Regions from separate parts of the Pseudarthrobacter sp. efr-133-R2A-89 genome, predicted to be linked through region 1. Evidence: riboswitches for the same ligand, from Rfam matches in the RefSeq annotation. Region 1 holds a riboswitch; each other region holds the start of a gene.

Region 1 (4,322 bases):
CGTGACGCAGGCGGACCCCGACGGAAAGCTGAAGCAGCTGCTGAGCGCCCAGTCGGCCGGATCGGTCACCCGCGCGGCTTCCGCCGGGACCCTGGCCGCCCCGCTGGCATCCCTCGTGACCGCGTCCCCCTTCGGCTACCGGGTCAGCCCAATCACCGGCGGCACCGGAGACTTCCACCGTGGACAGGACTTCGTGGCCCAGTGCGGGACGTCCGTCCTGGCGGCCGCAACAGGAACCGTTACCTTCGCCGGCTGGCACCAGTTCGGCGGTGGAAACCGGGTGGTGATCGACCACGGCAACGGCCTGGAGACCACGTACAACCACCTCTCGTCTTTCAACGTCAAGGTGGGCCAAACGGTCTCCCGCGGCGAAGTCGTGGCGCTGAGCGGGACCACCGGCGCGTCCACTGGCTGCCACCTGCACTTCGAAGTCCAGGTCAACGGCGAAGTGGTCGATCCGATGGGCTGGCTGTAACCGTATGATTGCGCACTCTCAGATCGCGGTGACCCGCCGTGACCTGAATGTGACATTGAAGCAAAACTGCTGTACCGTCTAACTTGCGTCAACTTTTCCGAAGTTGACGCTCTTGAGTGGATTGCCTAACTCTGCCACCGCTCAAGGTCCGTTCGCATTTCATCGTCTGGCAGGGGCGGGGGAACCAATTTTGGCCTTCTGCATTCCGGAAGGCCTTGGGGTTAAGTCATGAGCTTCCCAGGAAGCGAAGTGGCCGGGTGACTCCCATCCGAATCCGACAGCTCACCTCGCAGGCATTGGGAGAGGCTACCTTCGTGTCTTCACGCCATAATTCTGCGCGCCACCGTGCGCAAACGGTTCGCGCCAATCCCTTGGACGCCATGTCCAAGGCCGTGAGCGCCAATGCCGGGACCGTGGGCCGCCAGGCTGCCGTTGTGGCAGCGGCTTCAGGCCTCATCCTGAGCATGGGCCTGCCGGCCAACGCCGCGGACACCACCGCCGGCATCTCGGCCTCCACGGAGTCCGGTTCCGCGCAGACCGCCCTTGCTGTCACCGCGGCCCCCACGGCCACCGTTTCCTTCGAGCGTCCGGCGGTCAAGACCACCGCCGCCCCGAAGGTGGAGCCCGTGCGCACCCAGTCCACCGCGTCCGCGGACCGCACCGCCACCGCTGCCGGCCAGGAGGCGTCCAAGGCCGGACAGGCAGTGGAGGCCGTTTCGTCCGCAGCCACCTCCGGCATTGCCGCGATCGCCTACACCGGCATCGGCCACCCCTACGTCTGGGGCGGCACCACCCCCAACGGTTGGGACTGCTCCGGGTTCGTCCAGTGGGTCTATGCCCAGGCTGGCATCAGCATTCCCCGCACGAACGCGTGGAGCATCATGACCCCCACCTCCACCCCCCAGCCGGGTGACCTCGTGGTCCAGAACGGTGGCGCACACGTCGGCATCTACGTCGGCAACGGCATGATGATCAGCGCGCTCAACCCGTCGCAGGGAACCATGCTCCACTCGCCGGCAGCCACCGGTACTTCCACGTACTACCACCTGAACAAGTAGTTCTTGGGCTCCACGCTCCAAGGGCTATTTCTTTGCCCCAAGCTTTTTCGCTAGAAACCACATCCCCGTTCGGGACGCGCCGGCGTACCCCCAAGATGCCGGCGCATCCAACCCCCTCGGACAGGCCACCGCGGTCCAGAGGAAAACGAAAGAGAGAACTGATGACGACTCGTGCTACCGCACGGCACCGCGCCGAGGTCACCAAAACCAACTCGATCGCAATCATTGCCAAGGCTGTCAGTGACAACGCCGGCGGCATGGGCCGCCAGGCTGCAGTAATTGCTGCAGCGTCCGGCCTGGTCCTGACCAGCGGCATCGCAGCCAACGCTGCCGACACCAACGTCAAGCGCGACTCCGCTCCGGCATCCGCCATGGAAGTTGAATCCGCCGTCGACGCTCCAATCTCAGCGGCTTCCACCATTGCCATCAGCTTCGAGAAGCCCGCCGTCACCACCACCCCGGCGCCTGCTCCCGAGCCCGCGGTTGCGGTACAGGAAGCCGCTCCGGCTCCCGTCGCCCAGACCGTTGCCGCTCCCAAGGTCACCGCCAAGGTTGCAACTGCGGACGCCACGGCTGCCCCCGCCGCCCAGGTTTCAGCCAGCGGAAAGGGTGCTGCCATCCTCTCCGCTGCCTACGCGCAGCTCGGCGTGCACCAGGACTGCACCATGCTGGTGACCAACGCACTGGCCGCTGTCGGCATCCACTTCCACGACTGGCCCGCCGGTTACCTGTCCCTCGGTGACAGGGTGCCTGCTTCGCAGGCCCAGCCCGGCGACCTGATCTACTACGCCGATGGTGGTGGAGGAATGGCCCACATCGCCGTGTACGCCGGAAACGGGATGGCCGTCCACGGTGGCTTCAACGGCAATGACACCGTTGTGTTCAGCGCCAACGTTGGCTCCGGACCGGTCTTCATCCACGTCCGGTAACCACTACGGCCCGCCGCACGCGGCGCCGCGTGGGATTTGCCTGGAAAGACCCCTGCCATTGAGGCGGGGGTCTTTCCCGTTTAAGCCGCGCTATTTTGCGTGCACCCGGGAGGGGGAACCGGCCTCCGCGTGTACCGATTACCTGATATTGCATTTCTCTGTTTACTCTTGTGATGTCGATCCATAGCCCGGACATGCCGAGGGCAGCCGGCCCTCGTGCCCCTGACGGGTGCGGCCGTGAAGAGGTACGTGCATGCGCACTCTCGTTCTGAATGCTGGATATGAACCGCTGGCGGTTATCACCTTCCGCCGGGCGCTGGTGCTTGTGCTCACAGGCAAGGCGAGCGTGGTTGCCGAGGGGGATGATCCCGTGGTGGGCCCCACCGACGTCCTGGGCCGCCCGTCCGTGATCCTCCTCAACCGCTACATCCGCCCGCGGTATAACCACTCAACGGCCGTCAGCCGCCGTGGTGTGCTTCGGCGTGACGGGCATAAGTGTGCATATTGCGGAAAGGCGGCGCACACAATCGACCATGTCCACCCAAAATCGCGGGGCGGGGCCGATTCCTGGGAGAATCTCGTGGCTGCCTGCCTGCGATGCAACAACGTTAAGGGTGACCACACTCCCAGCGAGATGGGTTGGACCCTGCGCTTCGTGCCGGAGCCGCCGCACGGAACCATCTGGCAGATCAAGGAACTGGAGAAGCCGACCCCCGCCTGGGATCCGTTCCTGCTTCCGGAGCGCGCTGCCTGACAAGCGGCTTCCAGGCCGGTTGCTGTTCGCTAGGCTGGGTGGGTGCAAACGGACCCGTTGATCTTTGACGCCCTGATCCTGGCGGGCGGCCGGTCATCACGGCTGGGTGGCGTGCCCAAGCAATCGTTGGTTCTTCGGGGAAGAACCCTCCTGGACTGGACCATTGAGGCCGCTGCCGGTGCCCGCCATACGGTGGTTGTGGGTGATGTTTCTTGCAGCAGCCCGCCGTCCCGGGGGGTTTCCGATGATGCCGGGCCCGCCCAGTCCCTGCCGCCAGGCGTCCTGTCCTGCCGGGAGGAGCCTGCGTTCGCCGGTCCTGCCGCCGGGATTTCAGCCGGCCTGGCGGCCCTTGCCGAACATGGGGGAGGGGCGCCCTTCACTTTGGTTCTTGCGTGCGACATGCCGCTGGCAGCCCGGGCGGTGGCGACGCTCCGGGCCGCGGTGGCCGCTGCGGGCGATGGCCGGGGCGCCGTGGCCCGCTCGGCCGACGGCAGGGAACAGCCGTTGGCAGCCATTTATAACACGGATGAGTTAAAAAGATCGTGCGGCGAGTTGTCCCTTCGGAACGCTTTGGTCAACGGTTCGGTGAGGTCGCTCCTTGCTAATCTGGACGTGCAGCTTGTCAGAGTCCCAGCCGGGTCCACTGCCGACGTGGATACGTGGGGTGATGCTGCCACGCTGGGGATCGCCGCCGGGAGCCAGCGCGAAGACCTTGACCAAAACGTGCGGAGCCAACGTGGGAGGCAAGTCGTGAAAAGCCAGGACGAAACGCTGGAGGAATGGTGCAGGGCCCTGCTCCAGGCATACAAGCTGGAGGACGTCCAGGTGGACGTGAACGCAGTGCTGTCCCTTGCCGGCGTCGCGGCCCACGCCGTTGTCCGGCCGGCTGCTCCCCTCACCACGTTCATTGCAGGCTTCGCCGCGGGGTTGGCCGCCGCACCGGGCAGGGACATGGACAGTGCGTCCATGGAAGCGGCAATGTCCGTGGCACGGTCCCTGGCTGCCGACTACGAGAATGAAACTGCCGCCGGGACCCCCGGCGAATGACGGCAGAACCCCGCGCCTGGCCGGAGGTCCCACCCGCCGACGACCCTGAAGGACCACAG
Region 2 (4,322 bases), on a different contig from region 1:
GCCGCGTACAGGGCAAGGAACACCAGCGGCGTCACTGATTCCTCCCACTGCTGCCCGAACAGGACCGGCACCAGGACCGGGGCCACCACGGCAAGGCCCACCCCCGCCGTAATGCCGTAGAGGGCCTGTACTTTGACACTTTTCAGGTACCCGTCGCGCAGCCGCTGCTGGTCCCCGCGGACTTGCGTATAGAGCGGGAACAAGACGGTGGAAAGCACGAAGAACACGTTAAGGATCAGGGCCTCCGGCAGCCGGAAGGCGAGCGTGTACAGGCCGAGCGCATGGGCCCCCAGCACGATCCCGATCACCAGGTAATCGACGTCGAAGATGGCCCGGGCCAGCATGTTGCTCCCCGCAACGGGAGCACCGAAGCGGATGTTCTCGCCCAGGGCGCTCCTGCTGACCCGCCAGAGTTGCCACGGCGCCTCGTGGCGGATCAGGAACCAGCAGGTGGCGGCGTAGGCCACCGAGCCTGCGGCGGTTCCGACGGCGAGCGACCACGCGCCGTGGCCGGTGAAGGCCAGGTACAGGGTCACCGTCCCCATGGTCGCGGCGCGCAGCACGGGGGCGGCGGTGAGTTGACGGAATTTCAGGTCCCGGCGCATGATCGCTTCCGGAACGGCGCCGCAGGCGGTGGCCAGGACGGAGATGCCGAGCACCTGCACCAGGGGTGCCACGCCGTCGAGCCCGATGAGGTCTTCCACAGCGTCGGCCGCGAGCACGGCGGCCAGGGCCAGGGCGGCGCCCAGCGCCACCGAGAGCAGGAGCGCTGAACGGGCAATCACCTTCGTTTTGGGCAGATACACCAGTGCCTGGCCCACCCCGGCATCCGCGATGGTCTCCGCGTATGCCATGAGCACCAGCGCCAGGGCTACGAGGCCATACTCCTCAGGAGAGAGGAGCCGGGCCAGCACCACCGTGGTGACCAGCACGATGACCCGTCCGGAGGCGAAGGCCAGCCCCTGCCACAAGGCTCCCCGGACTCCCTTGCGTTCCAGCTCGCCGGGCGCGTAGGTCACAGTTGCCTTGATGTGCCGGATAAGTCCCCGGCGGGGGATGACGCGGCCACGGCCGCCCGCACCTCTGCCAGGTACTCCGCGGCCACCGTGTCCCAGGACCGGACGGCGCCGGTGCCGTGGCCCGGTGCGCCGCCGGGAGTCACGTGCGGGGGCCGCGGTGCCCTGAGCTGTTCCACGACCTTGCGGACCATCGCGTCCTGGCCGGCCTCGACGGTGAGCAGCGGGTGCGGCGGGAGTTCCCGTGCCGCCACCGGGGTTGCCACCACGGGCAGTCCGGCGGCAAGGGCCTCAAGCACGGAGTTCCGGACGCCTACGCCGTGCTCGTCGGGGAAGACGGCGACGTCGGCCCCGTTGAAGACATCCGGGAGTGAGGGCACGTTGGCCTGGATTTCAATTTGCGGACCGGCCAGCGCCTGGACTGCCGCCGTGGGTTGCCGCCCTGCGATGACAAACCGTGCCTCCGGGACCTCCCTCCACACGAGGGGAGCGATCCGGGTGGCCAGGACTGTGGCGCTGTCCACGTTGGGGGCGTAGTTGAGGCTGCCCGCGAAGCAAACCACCGGCGCCTTCCGGTCCGGACGCGGCCCGGCGGCCACGCTGGTTCCGTTGGGGACGCTGTTCACGGCCCTGCCGAGTTTCGCCGACCAGGCTGCAGCGTCCTTTGCCCCGACGGTGAGCAGCCGCGCTTTGGGGGGCAGCGACCGTTCCGCCCGTTCGGCGAGGAGTTCGCGCAGCCGGTAGGCCGGCCGGAGGGAGTGTGCAATATCCGTGTCCATGGCGGCCCGGATGGACCAAGGGTCCACCGTTTGCAGCACCACGGGACCCGCCACATGGTGGGAGAGGAAGAGGGCGTGCGGGCCGTGGATGAGGGTGGCGTCATTGTTGCGGGACAGGGTGGCTGCTGCTGCCCGCGCTGACGGGGTGGAGCGCCGGTGTTTTCCCAGGCCGGCAAGGCCGCCGAGGGAGCGGACGAATGCGGCGGGGTCGTTCCGCGGGGCTATCTCGTGGACGGTTTCGCAGCGGGCCCGGACCTCCGGCGGAAGCGGGACGGGGCCGGAAAACGTCAGCAGCGTGACCGCAACATCTGCGGGAAGGTGAAGGATCACTTCGTACGGGATCATGGAGCTTCCATCACCGAGCTGCGGGTCCCGGTTTGGCACGCTTTCGGTCACGTACAGGAGCTTCATTGCAAGAGTGTACTGGATCATACTCGGGTGGCAGGGTTGCTTTGGGCAACTTTGTGGGGAACCGCAGGAAGCCAAAAAGGGCGACGGCGGGAAGTCCCGCCGTCGCCCTTTTCAACGGGCCGTGCGGCCGGCTACTGCCAGGCGCGTACGTAGTCCACCAGAAGCTGGGACTGCGGCCCGTACACCGGGTTCGTTGACGAAGCGCCGACGTTGAGCACGATGTACTGCGGGGCGTTTCCGTCGTCCGTGGGATAGGACTTGACCTTCACGCCGTCGAAGTAGACGTCCGTGGAGTTGGCCATCCGGTGCATGCCGAAGGTGTGGTACTGATTGGCCCAGTCACCGCCGACGGCCCCCTGGTTGTGTGACCCGGAGCTTGAGTGGTAGTTGACGGTCATCTTGCCCTGGAGGACCTCTGCGATGTCGTTCTCGCCGGTTGCGGGCCAGGACTGCCCGGTGGTCCAGAACGCGGGCCAGTTGTAGAGGCCGTTGGCGTTGCCGGGGAACTTGATGCGGGCCTCGACGTACCCGGTGGTGAACTGGTAACCGGTGCCCGCTCCACCCTTCGGGTTCGTGGAGACCAAGGACCCGGAAGACGAGGAGCCAAGGCTGAGGGCGAGGTTGCCGTTGGCCACGGAGACGTTGGCGGGGCTGGTGGACACCTTATTCATGCTTCCGCAGCTGGGGGCGAACCAGCAGTTGGACCACTTTCCGCTGTCCAGGCCTGAACCATTGAACTCGTCGGCGAAGGTCATGGTCCAGTTCCCGGGGACCCCCGCGGGCATCGGCGTTCCGCTGTTGGCCAGCGGTGCCGAGGCGGGCGCCACGGCGATGGGGGACTGCGGGGCAGGAGCCGCGGCGGCGGGCGCCGGAGCGGGTGCCGCGGGAGCCGGGGGAGCGGCGGGAGCCGGAACCTGCTCAGGGGCAGGAGCGGCGGCCGGTGCCGGGGCTGGGGCCGGAGCGGACGACAAGGTGGCGGGCGGGGATTCCTGCTCCTGCACGTCACTGCCGGCCTCGGCGGCGCTGGCTACGCGGGAGATATTTGCCTCTTCATTGCCGTTGGCCAGGCCGAGGCCCAGGGAGGCTGCGCCGAGGATGGCTGCTGCCAGGCCGGCGGCCAAGGGCAAGCGACGGCGGGAATCTTTGGTTGTCAGAAACTGCCGGCGTCCGGCCGGCGTGGTCTCATTTTGATAACGGCGCGCACGTTTGGCGCTCAATTTAGGGGATGCGGGCATGGGGAATTTACCTCTCAACGCCTGCGGAGTTAGCTGTCGGGTTCGAATGCTGCCATCCGGCCGCGCACTGCGGCTTCACCCCGAGGGCAGGCGGAAGCCATACCCGTGACGCTTGGGTCCCCCGCCTCTGCCTTGAAACCTTGGGGATCGCCGGAAGCGGCAGAGTTGGGCGTCTTCCGGGATTGGGGCCGGCTGGGGCGGCCCACCCGAAGACCGTACACGACAATCAACGCGGAATCACAATTGAGTAACGGAAGTACTGTCCTGGGCGTGGCGCGCCGCTGTGTGCCCGAGTTGACGTATAGGGGCGGCCGGCGCACTCACGCGTTTTCCACATACGCGTCCGGTCGGGCTGCCTCTGCCGCATCACGCGGCTAGCCTTGAGTCAAGCGCGAATCGCCTATCAGGTCCAGATGCACTAGGATATTGAAGTCTGTGCTGCGCCCTGCCTCCGTACTGGTGGCAAGGCACTGCGCGGAATCGCAAATGAACCTCCTGTTACGGAAATGCCGTAACCGCTTAGCCCAAAGGAGGTGGGTTCACATATGCGTCCTTACGAATTGATGGTAATCATCGACCCCGAGGTCGAAGAGCGTACCGTTGAGCCGTCGCTTCAGAAGTTCCTGAACGTCATCACCAACGATGGTGGAACCATCGAAAAGGTTGACATCTGGGGCCGTCGCCGTCTGGCTTACGAAATCAAGAAGAAGTCCGAAGGTATCTACGCCGTGGTGAACTTCACCGCCAAGCCGGAAACCGCCAAGGAACTTGACCGCCAGCTGTCTCTTAACGAGACCATCATGCGCACCAAGATCACCCGCCCCGAAGAGCAGAAGGTTGTTGCTGAGTAATCAGCACCAAAATTCATTCTTTACCCCGCA
Region 3 (4,322 bases), on a different contig from region 1:
CGGGGCGGCAGGTCCGGCGCGAGGGCATGCTGCCCGGCGCCGTCCTGGCGCGGGTGGCCCACAGCCACCTGAGGGTTGGGAGCTTCCAGTACGCCCGGGCCACGGAAAACATGGACCTGCTCAAACGGCTGGCGGACCACGCCATCAGCAGGCTTTATCCGGACGCTGCCGTGGCCCCCAACCCCTACCTGGCACTGTTCGCGTCCGTCGTTGCCGCCCAGGCCGGACTTGTGGCCCGGTGGATGCTGGCTGGATTCGTACACGGGGTCATGAATACGGACAACATGACCATCTCAGGGGAAACCATCGACTACGGCCCGTGTGCGTTCCTGGATGCCTTCAATCCCACCGCCGTCTTCAGTTCCATCGACGTCAGCGGCCGCTACGCCTACGCCAACCAGCCCATCCTTGCCGAATGGAACCTCGCCCGCCTTGCCGAGTCGATGCTCCCGCTCATTGACGGAGACGAGGACAAGGCCGTTGCCGCAGCGGTGGAGGTGCTCGGTGGATTCCGTGGACGGTACAGCACGGCGTGGACCGGCGGCATGAAAACCAAACTGGGCCTTGCCGCTGGAAACGTCAGCGACGACGCCGCGTCCAGTGTTATTGACGAGGTGGTGGCCATCCTCAAGGACGGCCCGGTGGACTACACCCTGTTCTTCCGTAACCTCGGCAGGGCGGCCCGCGGCGATCTGCGCCCGGCGCGCAAGATGGTGATGGATTTGGCCGGCTTCGACGCCTGGTCGGAGCGGTGGTTGGCGCTGCAACCCGACGCAGGGCTGATGGACAGCGTCAACCCGGCCTACATTCCACGGAACCACCTGGTGGAGGAAGCCCTCGCCGCCGGCACGGAAGGAGACGTGGCCCCGCTGCACCGCCTGCTTCAGGCCGTCACCGATCCTTTCACCGAGCGCCCCGGGCTGGAACGCTACGTGGAAGGTCCCCCGGCGGGCTTCGGGACCTACACGACCTTTTGCGGGACCTGATCTAACAACAACAGGAGGGTGGCAACCGGAGGCCCGGCCGCCACCCTCCTGTTGGGAGCAGGCTTTGCTGGCGAAGACTAGGCCACGCGGACCACTGAGTAGCCGCTGAGCCAGCTGATGGAGTGAACCTGCGTGGTGTAGCCGTTGACGCCGCCGCTCACAACCTGGCCGTTGCCGGCGTAAACGCCCACGTGGCCCGACGTGATGATGAGGTCGCCGGGTGCCGGGCTCCCGACCACGCTGCCGTACTGGAAGAACTGCGTGGGAGCCAGGTCGCCAACACTCTTGCCGACGGAGCGAAGGGCCTTTTCAACCATGGCGGTGCAGTCCTGGCTCACGCCGATCTGGCTGTAGGCCGAGGCCAGGATGGCAGCGCCGGTCCCGGTCCCGGTGGTGGAGGCCACCGGCGTCGCGGATGCGTAGGACATGTTCATGCCGGTGTTCGCCGGTGCGGTGGCGGCTGCCGCCTGGACGGGGGCCGCCGCCGGCGCCGGGGCAGGTGCTGCCACGTAGCCCGCGCCGGGGATCTGGATCTGGTCACCGGGGTAGATGATGGACCACAATCCGAGGCCGTTGGCAGCCAGGACGTCATTGAGGCTGACTCCGTACGCGGCCGAAATTGCGCCGAGGGTATCCCCGGAAACGACGGTGTGGACGGTTGCTGCCGCGGCTGCCGGAGCAGCTGCAGGAGACGCGGCGGCCTGGACGCTGGCCTGTTCAGTGGTGTCCGCGCCCGTCACGCCCGCGTGGGCCGGGGCGCCGACGCCGAAGGCAATGCCGGACGCGGCGGCAACGGCGAGGGCCGGACGGCCCAACGAACGGGCCTGTGATTTGGCCGTCACGGCAAGTCCCTCGAGCGCAATGGAGTGGGCCGGGGTCGCGCGGTGGCGGGCAGTGCTGAGATTCTTTGACACGATTGATCGCCTCTCCCATGCCTGCGGGGTGAGCTGTCGGGTTCGGGTTGGAGATACCCGGCCGAACACATCTCCGCGGTGGGCGGAGGAGCTGTCCGACTTAACCCCAAGACCTCAAAGGTCGTGGAAACTTGGTTCCCCCGTCCCTGCCAGCATGAAAGCGGTTGAATCCCGGTATCAGCGGCAGGGCTCGGCAAACTGATGGGAGTGTCCCGTTTGGGGAGGGACACCCGAAGACCATAACCCGCCAACCCCACAATTGTCACGTTTCGGTAACATACGAGCTTCCTCTCTCGTATTCAACCAGCGATTGGATGTGTCCTGTCCACCCATGCTGGACTCCGGCCGGTCCGCCGCCGGCGCGAAAGGGTAACAAACCGGGCACGGGCGCCTTTCCGCCCCGGCGTGCCGCCGGTATGCTTCGGGACTATGCCCCTGTTCGTGACCATGCCCAAGTCCCCGCTGTTGGGGGGACTGCTCGCCATCGCAGTGGCAGCGGCCACGGTGCTGCCTGCCTCTGCGGACGAGCCTGCACCTCCCGGTGGATATCCGTCCTGGGCTGACGTGCAGCAGGCACAGTCTTCCGAGGCAGCGAAAGCGGCAGAGATCACCACCATCAATGGGCTGCTGAACGGACTCCAGACCCAGGCTGAAGCCGCCGGTGACACTGCGGTCCGGGCAGCGGCCGACTACGCCGCAGCCGACGCCGAGCTGCAGGCGGCATCGGTGAGGCTGGATTCATTGTCCGCCCAGGCCGTCCGCGCCAATGACGAACTGGCCCGGCACCGCAAGGAAATCGGAGCACTTGCCGTCCAGTCGTACAAGACGGGCGGAACCAATACCGGGTTCTTCGTGGCCCTGGATGCCCTCCAAAACAACAGCGTCCAGGGGCTCAACCTCGTCCAGTTGGTGGGCGACAAGACTGCGGCCCTGGTGGAGAAAGCTGCCGCCGCCGGAAAGGTTGCCGCGTCACTGGCAGACCAGGAAAAAGTGGCCCGCACTGAGCGGGAACGCCTGTCCGGGGAAGCAAAGGCCAAACTGGACGCGGCCCGCTCCGCCCAGGACGCGCTCGCCCGGCAGGTCAGTGACGAAAAGCAGCACAGCACGGAGCTGACGGCCCAGCTGGCCTCGCTGAAGGGGACGACGGCGGCACTCGAGGGAGAGTACCGGCAGGGCCAGGCGGCGCTGGCTGCCTATGAAGCGGCCCAGGAGGCCAAGCGCGCCGCCGCGGCGGAGCAGGCCCGCCGGCAGGCCGAAGCCGCGGCGCAGGCCGCCGCAGCCGCAGCCCGGCAGCCCAACCCCGCGCCCGCAGCTCCGGCCGGCAACGCGGCGATACCGGCCCCGCCGGAGGACCCGGTTCCCGGCAATCCGCCGCCGCCTGCCGTGACCAGCCCGCCGCCCGTCGTCGTTCCCTCCATCCCCGGCGGTGCCGTCAATGATCCGGCCGGCGCCAAGACCTATGCTTCCGGACGCCTGGGCGCCTTCGGCTGGGGCCCCGACCAGTTCCAGTGCCTGTCCCAGCTGTGGACCAAGGAATCCGGCTGGCTGACCACTGCCACGAATGCCTCTTCCGGGGCCTATGGCATAGCCCAGGCCCTGCCGCCGGGAAAGTACGCCAGCGCCGGAAGCGACTGGCTGACCAGCTACCGGACGCAGATCGAATGGGGGCTTGGCTACATCCGCGACCGCTACGGGTCCCCGTGCGGCGCCTGGAGCCATTCTGTCGCCCTGAACTGGTACTGACTGACGCGCTAGGCTTTCGGCATGCCAGATTTCGAACGGTTCAGGGTGCTGCTCGAAGAGGAACGGGCCCGGCGGCTGGCACTGTTGCCGGCGCTGCGGGCCGATATCGACGCGGCCAACTCGGCCCGGCAGGACTCCAACGTCGATGACGAACACGATCCCGAGGGCGCCACGATCGCCTTCGAACTGTCGCAGGCGTCGGCATTGTTGAAGCAGAGTTCAGCCGGCTTGGACCAGGTGGAGGCAGCCCTCGCCCGGCTGGCCAACGGCACCTATGGAACCTGCGCGGTCTGCGGCGAGCCCATCGCGGACGGCAGGCTCGAGGCGCGGCCCTGGACCCCCTTCTGTATCCTTCATGCCTCTGCGGGACGGGCGCGGTGACCGGGGTGTCCGACGTCGCCGCTGCTGCTGAATTCATCGACCGGACCCTCCAGAACGAGGGAGCCTGGTACCGGGCCGACGAAGTGGGCTGCCGGCTGGGCGGAGCCCTGGCCTCCTACGGGTCTTCGATCGGCGCAGTCCGCGGCACCGTCCGGGACGCCCTTCGGAAGTTCAAGGACATGGGCCACGACACCACGGTCATGCTGGCCTCCGTCCTGTGGGGCCAGCCGAAACCCGGCTCGCGGCCGGTCTTCGAACGCCGCCTGGCCGCCATCGTCCTGCTGCAAACAAAGGTGCA

What was found. A riboswitch is a leader RNA that binds a small molecule or an ion and turns the genes downstream of it on or off. The one in region 1 is predicted to bind cyclic di-AMP.
Region 2: another riboswitch for cyclic di-AMP. It lies ahead of QRM95_RS03550 (glycoside hydrolase family 16 protein); the one in region 1 lies ahead of QRM95_RS19540 (C40 family peptidase).
Region 3: another riboswitch for cyclic di-AMP. It lies ahead of QRM95_RS01955 (C40 family peptidase); the one in region 1 lies ahead of QRM95_RS19540 (C40 family peptidase).

What each region holds. Positions count from the first base shown of each region.
Region 1 covers NZ_JARVSE010000013.1:63,222-67,543, forward strand. The annotation lists gene QRM95_RS19535 (M23 family metallopeptidase) at 1-475, shown strand, start outside; cyclic di-AMP (ydaO/yuaA leader) riboswitch at 604-785, shown strand; gene QRM95_RS19540 (C40 family peptidase) at 856-1,533, shown strand; gene QRM95_RS19545 (NlpC/P60 family protein) at 1,695-2,462, shown strand; gene QRM95_RS19550 (HNH endonuclease) at 2,716-3,216, shown strand; gene QRM95_RS19555 (NTP transferase domain-containing protein) at 3,259-4,263, shown strand; gene QRM95_RS19560 (molybdopterin molybdotransferase MoeA) at 4,260-4,322, shown strand, end outside.
Region 2 covers NZ_JARVSE010000002.1:157,491-161,812, reverse strand. The annotation lists gene QRM95_RS03560 (oligosaccharide flippase family protein) at 1-1,019, opposite strand, end outside; gene QRM95_RS03555 (glycosyltransferase) at 1,016-2,206, opposite strand; gene QRM95_RS03550 (glycoside hydrolase family 16 protein) at 2,338-3,333, opposite strand; cyclic di-AMP (ydaO/yuaA leader) riboswitch at 3,445-3,597, opposite strand; gene rpsF (30S ribosomal protein S6) at 3,987-4,292, shown strand.
Region 3 covers NZ_JARVSE010000001.1:422,374-426,695, reverse strand. The annotation lists gene QRM95_RS01960 (protein adenylyltransferase SelO) at 1-986, shown strand, start outside; gene QRM95_RS01955 (C40 family peptidase) at 1,064-1,900, opposite strand; cyclic di-AMP (ydaO/yuaA leader) riboswitch at 1,904-2,073, opposite strand; gene QRM95_RS01950 (coiled-coil domain-containing protein) at 2,330-3,643, shown strand; gene QRM95_RS01945 (TraR/DksA family transcriptional regulator) at 3,665-4,024, shown strand; gene QRM95_RS01940 (DNA alkylation repair protein) at 4,021-4,322, shown strand, end outside.